One region of the Achromobacter sp. 1011791174 genome, then DNA from elsewhere that is predicted to be linked to it. Evidence: predicted binding sites of a transcription regulator. Region 1 holds the regulator's gene; each other region holds the start of a gene.

The links. Region 1 encodes HrcA, which represses chaperone genes, less so after heat shock. Its sites were predicted from a motif close to TTAGCACTCNNNNNNNNNGAGTGCTAA; they were not measured.
Region 2: the regulator HrcA is predicted to act here: its motif matches at 1,722-1,748, upstream of rpoH (RNA polymerase sigma factor RpoH).
Region 3: the regulator HrcA is predicted to act here: its motif matches at 1,444-1,470, upstream of groES (co-chaperone GroES).

Annotation. Positions count from the first base shown of each region.
Region 1 covers NZ_JCBANH010000006.1:83,272-87,444, reverse strand. Annotated here, with positions in the region: gene hemH (ferrochelatase) at 1-564, opposite strand, end outside; gene hrcA (heat-inducible transcriptional repressor HrcA) at 611-1,615, opposite strand; gene AC6LJ5_RS03875 (NAD kinase) at 1,759-2,658, shown strand; gene recN (DNA repair protein RecN) at 2,671-4,173, shown strand, end outside.
Region 2 covers NZ_JCBANH010000075.1:285-4,457, reverse strand. Annotated here, with positions in the region: gene AC6LJ5_RS22065 (phosphodiesterase) at 1-410, shown strand, start outside; gene rpoH (RNA polymerase sigma factor RpoH) at 791-1,711, opposite strand; gene AC6LJ5_RS22055 (hypothetical protein) at 1,866-2,555, opposite strand; gene fghA (S-formylglutathione hydrolase) at 2,645-3,511, opposite strand; partial or broken gene AC6LJ5_RS22045 (transposase) at 3,881-4,173, shown strand, end outside.
Region 3 covers NZ_JCBANH010000046.1:42,878-47,050, forward strand. Annotated here, with positions in the region: gene groL (chaperonin GroEL) at 1-1,058, opposite strand, end outside; gene groES (co-chaperone GroES) at 1,098-1,385, opposite strand; gene AC6LJ5_RS17030 (Bug family tripartite tricarboxylate transporter substrate binding protein) at 2,098-3,081, shown strand; gene AC6LJ5_RS17035 (cupin domain-containing protein) at 3,166-3,591, opposite strand; gene AC6LJ5_RS17040 (helix-turn-helix domain-containing protein) at 3,723-4,173, shown strand, end outside.

The DNA.
Region 1 (4,173 bases):
CGGCTGGTCGCGCAGACGCCCCGCGTGGCGGGTCACGGCGTCCACCACCGTGGCAGTGGTGCTGGCGGCGTACTGCGGATAGAGCGGCACGGTCAGGATGCGCTCGCAGCCCTGCGCGCGCAGCCGGCCGATCGCGTCCGGGATCGACGGGTTGCCATAGCGCATGCCCAGTTCCACCGTCGCGTCCACGCCCGCCTCGCGCAGCGCCGCGGCCACGCCCTCGGCCTGGCGGCGGCTGTAGACCATCAGCGGCGAGCCGTCCTGCAGCCAGATGCCGGCGTAGCGCGGCGCCAGCTTCTTCGGGCGCAGGGTCAGCACCAGGCCATGCAATATCGGCTTCCACAGATAGCGCGGAATTTCGATCACGCGCGGGTCGGACAGGAATTCGCCCAGGTACTTGCGGATATCCCTGGCCGTGGGAGCGTCCGGGGTGCCCAGGTTCACCAGCAGCACGCCGACCTTGCCCGGCGCGCGCGGCGGCGGATCCTCGTTGAAGGGATCGTCCTGCTCCGGTTCGGGCAGGTAGCGTTCGGGCCACAGGTACTTGAACAGGCGAAGAAACACAAAAACTCCCCTTCCTCCGCGAGGAGGATGCAGCTTTGACTGGGAACTACTGGTTGTGGCTGAGCGCGTTGGACAGCAGGCGCGCCGTGATGTCCACGATGGGAATGACGCGCTCGTAGGCCATGCGGGTCGGGCCGATCACGCCCAGAGTGCCGACCACCTTGCCGTCGACCCCGTAGGGCGCGGTGATGACGGACACCTCTTCCATCGGCACCAGCTGGGAATCGCCGCCGATGTAGATCTGCACGCCCTGCGCGCGGCTGGAGACGTCCAGCAGCTGCAGCAGGTCGGTCTTTTTCTCGAACAGCGCGAACATCTTGCGCAGCCGGTCCATGTCGGAGGCGATGTCGGTCACGTCCAGCAGCTTGCGCTCGCCGGAGATCACCACGGCATCGCCGTCCTCGGCCGCTTCGGCGCTGGCCTCGACCGCGGCCTGCATCAGGCGCGAGATGTCCTCGCGCAGCTGGGCGAGTTCGGTGGACAGCGTGCGGCGCACGGCGTCGAAGGACTTGCCGGCGAAATGGACATTGAAGAAGTTGCCGGCCTCCAGCAGCTCGGACTCGGCGTAGTCGCGCTGCACGAACAGGATGCGGTTCTGCACGTCGCCATCCGGCGTGACGATGATGAGCAGCACGCGCTTGTCGGACAGGCGGATGAATTCGATCTGGCGGAATATCTGGGCGCGCTTGGGCGTGAGCACCACCCCGGCGAACTGGGTCAGGTTGGACAGCAGCGCGGCGGCGGCATTGACGGCCCGGGTGGGCTCGGCCGCCGACAGCATCTCGCCCATGTTGCGCGGTTCCAGCTGGTACGACTGCACCGCCAGCAGGGAATCGACGAACATGCGATAGCCGCGCGGCGTCGGCACGCGCCCGGCCGAGGTGTGGGGGCTGTGGATCAGGCCCAGCTCTTCGAGGTCCGACATGACGTTGCGGATCGTGGCCGGGGAAAGATCGAAGACTTTGGATAGCGTCCGCGAACCCACGGGCTGCCCATCGGCGATATAGCGTTCGATCAACGCCTTCAGTAACGCGCGTGCACGGTCGTCCATGGCGGGTATTTTAGGGAATCTTTTCCAATTGAGGCGATTTTTGTCCCGCAAGCGTATATGCGGCCCCATATAATCGGCAAACTGGCCCATTCCGGGCAAGTGTCGCGTTTTCCAGCGTCGCCTTTTCTGATCCGCTCGCAGCCATGCACTTTCCCACCGTCGCCCTGATCGGCAGATACCAGGACACCGGCCTGGACGCACCGTTGCGGGCGCTCGCGCTCGCGCTCAGGCAGGCCGGTCGGCAGCTGCTGGTCGACGCCGACACGGCGCGCAACACCGGGCTCACCGAATTCCCCGCCGCCTCGCTCGAAGAGATCGGCCAGAACGCCTCGCTGGCGGTGGTCATGGGCGGCGACGGCACCGTGCTGGGCGCGGCGCGCCACCTGGCGCCCTTCGGCGTGCCGCTGGTCGGCATCAACCATGGGCGGCTGGGCTTCATCACCGACATCCCGCTGCAGGACTCGCAGGCCGCGCTAGCGCGCGTGCTGGAAGGCAGCTTCCAGATCGAGGAACGCATGCTGCTCGAGGGCAGCGCCTGGCGCGGCGAACAGCAGCTGTATTCGGCCACCGCGCTGAACGACGTGGTGCTCAACCGCGCCGGCCGCGGCGGCATGATCGAAGTCCGCGTCGAGCTGGACGGCGCGTTCATGTACACGCAGCGCGCCGATGGCCTGATCATCGCCACGCCCACCGGCTCGACCGCCTACGCGCTGTCCGCCAACGGCCCCATCCTGCATCCGGGCATGAACGCCATGGTGCTGGTGCCGGTGGCGCCGCAAACGCTGTCCAACCGCCCCATCGTCATTCCCGACAGCGGCGTGCTCAACATGACCCTGACCGCCATGGGGCGCGTGGGCGTGGGCGCCAGCGTGCACTTCGACATGCAGACCTGGTCCGACCTGCAACCCGGCGACCGCATCGTGGTGCAACGCTCGCGCCACAATGTCCGCTTCGTGCACCCCGAAGGCTACAGTTTCTTCTCCACCCTGCGCCGCAAGCTGCACTGGAACCTGATGCCGCAGGCCACCGACAACGTAGAGTAGTTAGCGCCCCCCATGCTGCGCACCCTGCATATCCGCGACTTCGTCATCGTCGAACAGACCGAGATCCATTTCGGCCCGGGCTTCACCGTGTTTTCCGGCGAGACCGGCGCGGGCAAGTCCATCCTCGTCGACGCCCTGGCCCTGGCGCTGGGCGAGCGCGGCGACGCCAGCGTGCTGCGCGAGGGCGCCGCGCGCGCCGACATCTCCGCCGTCTTCGATACCCCCGCGACGCTGCGTCCCTGGCTGGCCGAGCGCGAATTCGACGCTGACGAAGAACTCGCCCTGCGCCGCGTGATCGACGCCCAGGGACGCAGCCGCGCGTATATCAACGGCACGCCCGCCACCGTCGCGCAACTGCGCGAGCTGGGCGACAGCCTGGTCGACATCCACGGCCAGCACGCGCACCAGAGCCTGATGCGCCCGGACGCGCAGCGCGACCTGCTGGACGCACACGGCGGCCATGGCGAACTGCGCCAGGCCGTCGGCCAGGCCTGGAAGCTCTGGCGCGCGCTGGCCCGCCAGCTCGAAGCCGCCGAAAAAGACGCCGCCGGCCTGGCCGCCGAACGCGAACGCCTGCAATGGCAGGTGGAAGAACTCGACAGCCTGGACCTGGGCCAGGACGAATGGGACGCGCTGCAGTCCGAACATACGCGGCTGGCACACGCACAATCGCTGCTGGACGGCGCCGGCCAGATCCTGGAAGCGCTGGACGGCGACGGCGACTCGGCCCATCACCGGCTCAACTCGGCCGGCCAACGGCTGCAGCAGATGCTGCGCCACGATCCCGGCTTGCAGGGCGTGGTCGATGAGATCGAATCGGCCCGCATCGCCGTCAGCGAAGCCGTGTCCGACCTGAACAACTATGTCAGCCGCGTCGATCTGGATCCGCAGCGGCTGGCCGACGTCGAGGCCCGCCTGAGCGCGGTGTTCGAGACGGCGCGCAAGTTCCGCGTCGAACCCGACGGGCTTTGCGGCCTGCGCGAAGACCTGCACACGCAGCTGTCCGCCCTGCAGGCGGCCGCCGACATCGACAGCCTGCGCGAACAGACCCAGGCCGCCCAATCACGTTACGACGCCGCCGCGGCCAAGCTCGGCACGGCCCGGCGCAAGGTCGCCAAGGATCTCGGCAAGCTGGTCACCCAGGCCATGCAGACGCTGGCCATGCAGGGGGGCCGCTTCGAGCCGACGCTGTCACCCGCGACGCCGTCCGCGCACGGCAACGAACAGGTCGAATTCCTGGTGGCCGGCCATGCCGGCACCTCGCCGCGCCCCCTGGCCAAGGTGGCCTCGGGCGGCGAGCTGTCGCGCATCTCGCTGGCCCTGTCGGTCATCGCCAGCCGTGCGGCGCGCGTGCCCACGCTGATCTTCGACGAAGTCGACAGCGGCGTCGGCGGCGCGGTGGCCGAAGTGGTCGGCAAGCTGCTGCGCGAATTGGGCGAGCGGCATCAGGTGCTGTGCGTGACCCACCTGCCCCAGGTCGCCGCCTGCGCCAACAGCCAGTTCCTGGTCAGCAAG
Region 2 (4,173 bases), on a different contig from region 1:
TGCCCGACAGCCAGCTCGACCTGCTGGAAAGCGCGCTGGCCGAGGCGCCGGAACGGCCCGCGCTGGTCGCCACGCATCACAACGCCATGCCGATCACGCACTGGCACGACACCATGATGATCGACAACCCGCAACGCCTGTTCCAGCTGCTGGCGCGCTGGCCGCAGGCGCGCGTGCTGCTGTGGGGCCACGTGCATCATGAATTCGATCGTCGCCGGCACAATCTGCGCATCCTGGCCACGCCCTCGACCTGCTTCCAGTTCAGCGTGCGCGACGGCCGGCACGTGGTCGACGGCAAGGCGCCGGGCTACCGATGGATCAAGCTGTACAAGGATGGTTCGCTGGCGACCGGCGTGCGGCGGGTGCAGGAACCTGCCGTGAACGCCGCCGAGGCTGCGCGGGCCGCCTGAAGAACACCAACCGCCGCCCATGACGCACCGCCTGGTGGTGCGATCCGTGCGCGGCTGCGAATCACGCGCGCAAAAAAAATCGGGGCACCGGTATATACAGGTGCCCCGCAAGCATCCGTCTCATAGGGGAGGGGAAAGAGGAGAAGCCGAGACGGATGACAAGACTGCTAACCGGAGTTCGCGGTCTACATGAAGTTAGGCGCGGCCCACCCGATTAAGTTTCGGCAATCTGGTGAAATTCCTTAGCGAAGTTGTATCAATTTATTGATGCAACGATGACCATAGATATCAGGCGCAGACTCGCGCGATGGCTCGCTATCGGCTTGCCGCAAAAGCAAAGGGCCGCTTGCGCGGCCCCGGGCTTGTCTGGCATTGCGGCTTCAGGCAGCCAGCGTGCCGCGCATCTTTTTCAGCGCGGCGGCCTCGATCTGGCGGATGCGCTCGGCCGACACGCCGAACTCCTGCGCCAGCTCATGTAGCGTGGCGCCGCCGTCGTCCTGCAGCCAGCGCGCCTCGACGATGCGGCGCGAGCGCGGATCCAGCGCATCGAGCGCGCCATTCAGACCAGCGCTCTGCATGTGGTCGCGCGCGGCGCGTTCCAGCACTCGGGTCGGCTCCTGGCGGCCTTCGTCGGACAGATAGGCGATGGGCGCGTAGCTGTCATCGTCATCGTCCTGGTTTTCGAGCGACATGTCGCGGCCGGACATGCGCACTTCCATTTCGCTGACGTCCTCGCGGCGAACGTTCAATTCCTGCGCGATATGGTCGACCTGTTCCGGGTCCAGCGTCTGGCCGTCCGGGCGCATGCTGCGCAGGTTGAAGAACAGTTTGCGCTGCGCCTTGGTGGTGGCGACCTTGACCAGGCGCCAGTTGCGAATGATGTATTCGTGGATCTCGGCCTTGATCCAGTGCACGGCGAAGGACACCAGGCGCACGCCGCGCTCGGGGTCGAAACGCTTGACGGCCTTCATCAAGCCGACGTTGCCTTCCTGGATCAGGTCAGCATGCGGCAGGCCGTAGCCGAGATACTGGCGCGCCACGGAAACCACCAGGCGCAGGTGCGACAGCACCAGCTCGCGGGCGGCGGACAGGTCTTCCTGGTCGCGCAGGCGACGGCCCAGCTCGGTTTCGCGCTCGGCCGACAGCACCGGCAGGCGGTTCACGGCCGAAATGTACGCGTCGATCGTGCCCAGCGCGCCCGGATTGGCGATGGCCAACGCCAGGGCGTTGCCGGAAGCGGCCAACGAGGTACTGGGTTGCTTCATGGCGGAGGTCTCCGGAAAGCTCAGGGAAAGCGACATGGATTCGATCTTAGCACTCTGGTTGTGGGAGTGCTAATTCGACTATTGCGGCGCGTCAAAGTTTCGTTCCCATTGACGCGACCCCATTTATTTTTGCTGGCGAACGTCGCGAGGGACGTCCGCCCGCCCGTGGCGACCGGGGGCACGCTCAGTCTCACCAGCCCAGGCGCTTGAGCCCTTCCTCCGTGGCCTGTCCGTCCGGGCGGGCGAACAGCGCGCCCCGGGGATCCAGGAAGACCTGGTAGCGGGCCCCGTCGAACAAGGGCATGTAGGCGCCGCTGCCGAACTGCACATCGACGAACGGAAACCAGTTCGGGAAGCTCTTCTTCAGCGAGCCCAGGTCGGGCGCCGGCCAGTCGTCCAGCGAGTGGACCGAGCGCGTGGCGGCAGCTTCGCGCGCGGCGTCGCCATAGCGGCCGGACAGCCGTTCCAGCCGGTACAACGGCGGCACGCCCGCCATCAGGGCAGGCAGCTTCCAGCGCACCACGCGGGCGTCGATCTGCCACTGATCGCCATACAGTACATATTGCTTCTCGCCGATGCCAGGCGCGCTCGCGCGCACCTGGAACTGGCCGTCACCCTGTTGGCGGACTTCGAGACGCGCGACGGGCGCGTCCGTGGTCAGGCGGAAGAACTGCACCAGCGACAGGGCCAACAGGCCCGACACGCAGCCCAGCGCCACCAGCATCAGCCCGAACAGGCGCCGCACCGGCCGGAACTGGAAGAGGCGGCGACCGCGCTCATCTTTCGGGCCGCCCCGGCCCAGCAGCATGAACAGGCCCGGCAGCAGGACCACGACGGCGCCCAGCAGGATCCAGGCGAAGGGAGCGAAACCGTTGATCAAATCAGGCGTTCCTCATCAGGACAAGAACGCCGCGGACCGGGCGCGGCGCCGGCCTGCGGCGGCAGGCCGACCAGTATAGAAGCGCGGTTTCAGGCCGCCGGCTTTCCAAGCTGCTCGACGTGAAACCGGATGTGATCCTCGATGAAGGTGGAGATGAAGTAATAGCCGTGGTCGTAGCCCTCGTGGCGGCGCAGCGTCAACGGCTGACCTGCCTGGGCGCAGGCGGCTTCGAAAACCTCGGGATACAACTGTTCGGCCAGGAACTGATCGGCCTGGCCCTGATCGACCAGGATGCCGCCGGGGAAAGGCTGGCGCAGCCGCGCCATCAGCGCCGACGCGTCATAAGCGGCCCAGGCCTGGACGTCGTCGCCCAGATAGGCGCCGAACGCCTTCTTGCCCCAGGGGCAGCGGCTGGGCGCGGCGATCGGCGCGAAGGCCGAGACCGAGCGGTACTTGCCCGGGTTGCGCAAGGCCAGCACCAGCGCGCCATGGCCGCCCATGGAATGGCCGAAGATGCCGGCGCGCCCGGCGTCGCCGGGCAATTCGCCGCCCGTGGCGATGGCGTGCAGCTCGCGGGTGACGTAGCTGTCCATGCGGTAGTGGCGGCTCCAGGCGGGCATGGTGGCGTCCAGATAGAAGCCCGCGCCAGTGCCCAAGTCCCAGCTTTCGTCCTCGCCCGGCACGTTGGCGCCGCGCGGACTGGTGTCCGGCGCCACCAGCATCACGCCCAGTTCGGCGGCGACGCGCTGCGCGCCGGCCTTGATCATGAAGGTTTCCTCGGTGCAGGTCAGCCCGGCCAGGTAGAACAGCACCGGCACCGGGCCTTGTTCGGCCTGCGGCGGCACGAAGACGGAAAAGCGCATCGGCAGGCCGATCTCCGCCGAGTCGTGGCGGTAATAGCGCTGCGAGCCGCCGAAGCAGCGATGCTGGGAAATGAGTTCCAAGGCGGCGGCCATGCGGGAGTCCTCCGGATTCGGGTTGAAAGATGCGCCCTGACTTGCGGGCCGGGGAAGGGGGAGTGGACGGGCCGGATCGCGGCGTGGACATCCTTAGGGATTAGGGTATATCCACGGTACGACGTTCCGTCGCCAAATGTTAACCTGCGCCTCACGGACGACCGGCATCTGGTTTGTCCCCAGGCTGTGCCCGTCTACGCGGGCTTGCCGCCCGGAACGGGCGGCGCGGTCTGGGTACGAACCATTGCAAAAAATCCCGGCTTCCGTGCCCAGTTTGTGATCAGGGGGCTTGACCGGCGGCCACCGTGGCACTATTTATATACGTGAGAGAAGACATCCCGTTCTTCCGGATGCGCAAGCGCTGACACTATGGCACGTCTGCCCCGCCTGTACGCCCCCGGGCTGCCCCAATTGGTGCAAGCCAATTTCATCCAGCCCCTGGCAGCGCCGTCGCAACCCGCGCCGGCCGATATCCTGAATCAGCTGGCCACCTGGCTGGGCGAGTCCGCCCAACGCCACCGGGTGTCGGTGCACGCCTGGCTGCTCGCCAACGATCGCATCCTGCTGCTGGCCACGCCCGCCGACGAGGAAGGCTTGCCGCGCCTGATGCAGACGCTGGGCCGCAACCTCGCGGCGCGCCTGCGCGGCGGCCGCGTCTTCGC
Region 3 (4,173 bases), on a different contig from region 1:
ATCTGGACGCGGATCTGCTTGACGCGAGCTTCGATCGACTTGCTGTCGCCAGCGCCGTCGATGATGGTCGTGTTTTCCTTGCCCACTTCGATGCGCTTGGCCTGACCCAGCTCGGCCAGCGTGGCCTTTTCCAGCGACATGCCGGTTTCTTCGGAGATCACCGTGCCGCCCGTCAGGATGGCGATGTCTTCCAGCATGGCCTTGCGGCGGTCGCCGAAGCCCGGCGCCTTGACGGCGGTGGTCTTCAGGATGCCACGGATGTTGTTCACCACCAGGGTGGCCAGCGCTTCGCCTTCGACGTCTTCGGCGATGATCAGCAGCGGACGGCTCGACTTGGCGACTTGTTCCAGCACGGGCAGCAGGTCACGGATGTTGCTGATCTTCTTGTCGAAGATCAGGACGAACGGGTCGTCCAGGGCGGCAACTTGCTTGTCCGGGTTGTTGATGAAGTAGGGCGACAGGTAGCCGCGGTCGAATTGCATGCCTTCGACGACGTCCAGCTCGTTTTCCAGCGACTTGCCGTCTTCGACGGTGATGACGCCTTCCTTGCCGACCTTGTCCATCGCGTCAGCGATGATCTGGCCGATGGAGGTGTCGCTGTTGGCCGAGATCGAGCCGACCTGGGCGATTTCCTTGCTGGTCGTGACCGGCTTGGATTGCTTCTTCAGTTCGGCGACGGCGGCGGCGACGGCCTTGTCGATGCCGCGCTTCAGGTCGATCGGGTTGAAACCGGCGGCAACGTACTTCAGGCCTTCCTGAACGATGGCCTGGGCCAGCACGGTGGCGGTGGTGGTGCCGTCACCGGCGTTGTCGGAGGTCTTCGAGGCGACGTCCTTGACCAGCTGGGCGCCGATGTTCTCGAACTTGTCCTTCAGTTCGATTTCCTTGGCGACGGACACGCCGTCCTTGGTCACGGTCGGGGCGCCGAACGAGCGCTCCAGCACGACGTTGCGACCCTTGGGGCCCAGGGTGGTCTTGACGGCGTTGGCGAGAACATTCACGCCACGGACGATGCGCACGCGGGCGTCGTCACCGAACAGTACTTGCTTGGCAGCCATTTTTATCAGCTTCCTTCGAAAATTCGTTTAGGCGGGGATTTACTGGATCACGGCGAGGATTTCGTCCTCGCGGATGACGAGCAGCTCTTCGCCATCAACCTTCACCGACTGGCCGGCATACTTGCCGAACAGCACCTTGTCGCCAGCCTTCAGGTCGACCGGCAGGATCTTGCCGTCTTCGGTCTTCTTGCCCGGGCCAACGGCGACGACTTCGCCTTGGTCCGGCTTTTCAGCGGCGCTGTCCGGGATGACGATGCCCGAGGCGGTCTTGCGCTCGTTGTCCAGGCGTTTGACGATCACGCGATCGTGCAGGGGACGCAGGGCCATGAGGAACTCCTGTTTCTAGAAGAGATTTGAAATGGTTCGGGGTGCCCCGGGAGCGTTGTTAGCACTCACCGGTGTCGAGTGCTAATTATAGGGATGAAGTTTTGGGCTTCAAGGGGGGGAGGGGGGCTGTTACATATTCGATGTGGATTGCTCTGACCCTAATTTTCGGTCGACATTCGTTCGACTTGGGGCTGGGCTCGCCCACGTTGGCGTCCTGAACGCGGTGTCGATGGCCTGTTCATGCGGCTTGCGGCCAGATTTTTTTTGGACGACGGGCATCAAAATTCGGCAAGCAGGAGGCCATGCATCGACATTCCATGAAGGAGGCGTTCTTGTTCATCCAAGTTGCCGGCAAGGCAATTCCCAGATATCCATCAATGGTTCCACCGTGCAAGCTGATTCCCCCGGACAACGCGTTTCGCATGGCTGCGCGAATCCGGGCGGAAGCGATGGCGGCGGCGTGGCATGAGACCGGGAGGCTTGCATGGGAGCCATCCCATTTTTTGTTTGCACGACAGCCGTGTCGATAAGCTGCGCGTGTCGCCGGAAATTCATAGGGTTATCCGGGATTCTTTATGCTTAAACTTTTGTGAAGAATGAGCAACCAATGCAGGACCGCCGCCGCGATGAGGCATCAAGGCGGTTCACCGTGGCGCGGTGCGTGGCGCATCGTGCACGGGATCGCGGGGTGGCCCCCCATAAGGAGAATCGCATGCTGCTGCGTAGACGCTGTCTGGCCATGATGATGCTGGCGCTGACTGGCTGGGCAACGGGCAGCCATGCGCAAACACCGTCTCAGCCCTGGCCTGTCAAGCCCGTGCGCCTGGTCGTGGGGCTGGCGCCCGGAGGGCTGGTCGACGTGCTGGCGCGCACCGTGCAGCCGCACCTGGCCGAGGCCTTGAAGCAGACCGTTATCGTGGAGAATCGGGGCGGTGCGGGCGGCAACGTGGCGGGAGCCGAAGTTGCGCGCAACGGCGGGGACAACCATACCTTCCTGCTCAATCCGTCGACGACCGAATCGGTCAATCCACTGATGTTCGCCAGCATGCCGTTCAATCCGCAGCGGGACCTGCGGCCGGTTGCCTTGCTGGCCAACAGCCAGTTGTTCCTGTTTGTCCGGTCTTCGCTTGGCGTCGATACGCTCGAAGCGTTCGTGGAGTACGCGCGCAAGCGGCCCGATCCGCTCAATTACGGTTCGGCCGGAAACGGCACGACGCCGCATCTGGCGGGCGAGCTGCTCAAGCAGGCGACTGGCATCCCGGCCACCCATGCACCGTATCGCGGCGTGGCGCCGGCGATACAAGATCTGGCGGCAGGCCAGATCGACTTCGCGTTTGGACCCGCCACGGTCTTTCCCATGGTGCAGGCGGGCAAGCTGAAGGTACTGGCGGTGGCGAGCCGGCAACGCGCCGCCGTTGCGCCCGACATACGAACCTTCTCCGAGGCCGGCATCGATGGGGTTTTCGCGGACAGCCTGTTCGGCGTGTATGCCGCCGCTGGCACCCGCGATGATGTGGTCGATCGCATGAACGCCGAAATTAACAAAGTGCTTGCGCGGCCGGAGATCCAGGCGCGCTTTCTGGATGCGGGCGCCGAGGCGCTACCGCTGAGCGTGGCCGACTATGCCGCGCGCGTGCGCGACGAAAAGAAATTGTTCGCCCCGTTGGTGAATGCGTTGGGGCTGAAGGAACCGTAGACAGAACAACAATAAAGGCTGCGCCAGCGACCCGCATGCCCTCGGCTTCGGCTGCCGCGTTGTCGCGGCAGTGGCCCTTGCGGCTCATGCTGGCGCCACAGGCTGCTGCGAGTCAACGGGGCGCGGATCGTCGCCCCGCGACGACAGGCTTGGGCCGGAGATCGTCATCAGCCTGACCGGCGCATGGGCGTGCTGGCGATGCCACAGTCCTTTGGGTACGATACAGACGCATCCCTGCCGCAGCATTTCCGTTTGTGCTCCCGCGTCAGTCAAGATCGTGATCTCGACCTCGCCTTCGACGGCATAAAGAAGCTCATCGGTATCGGGATGGTTTTCCCAGGGCGCCAGTCCGACAAAGCCGCCGATGAACAGGCCGCCGCTGCCGAAGGCCGCCTGCATCGGAAAGGCATCGGCGTCGTCCTCCTGCTCCACGCCACGGCTGAGGTCGGCCAGCGGCAGGCCGGCGAGGATTTCATTGACGTTGAAGATACGCAAGGGTTTCTGATCCATGCCGCATTCCTGAAATGATCGGGAAGGACATTCTGGACGGCAAGGCCGGTCGCGTCTTGAAGAAAAGTTACCTGGCCGCGTGACGCACGGCCCGGGAAGGAGCGTCCCATGGCTGGAATTCGCCTGTACCGATGGTCATCGACCCGCCCGGGCATCCCGGGCGTCTGCCGGCCATAGCCATGCGGGACTGGATCGAGACATCGGCGGGCCCGCTGCCGCCAAGCATGCAAGGCGTCACCCTGTGGCGCAGGGCGCCGCAGGCCATGCTGCGGCATGACGTGGTCGATATTTCCGGCTATCAGGAAAACGTGATCGAGCGCATCCGGCAGCTGCAGCCCGCGCGCCTGGAAATCCCCTGGATCATCAGTTTCGGTGAGCCGTTCGCGATCAGGATCGGCGAGGCCTCGCGCCCCGCCATCATGGGCGGCAGCTTCGTCGCCGGCCTGGTCGCCGGCCCCGCACTGATCGAATCGGGGGGCGGGGGCGCATGCATCAGCGTCAGCTTCACGCCGTCCGGCGCGCGCCGGTTCTTCGATCTGCCGATGTCCGAGATCGCGGGCGGCATGGTCAGGGCCGAGGACC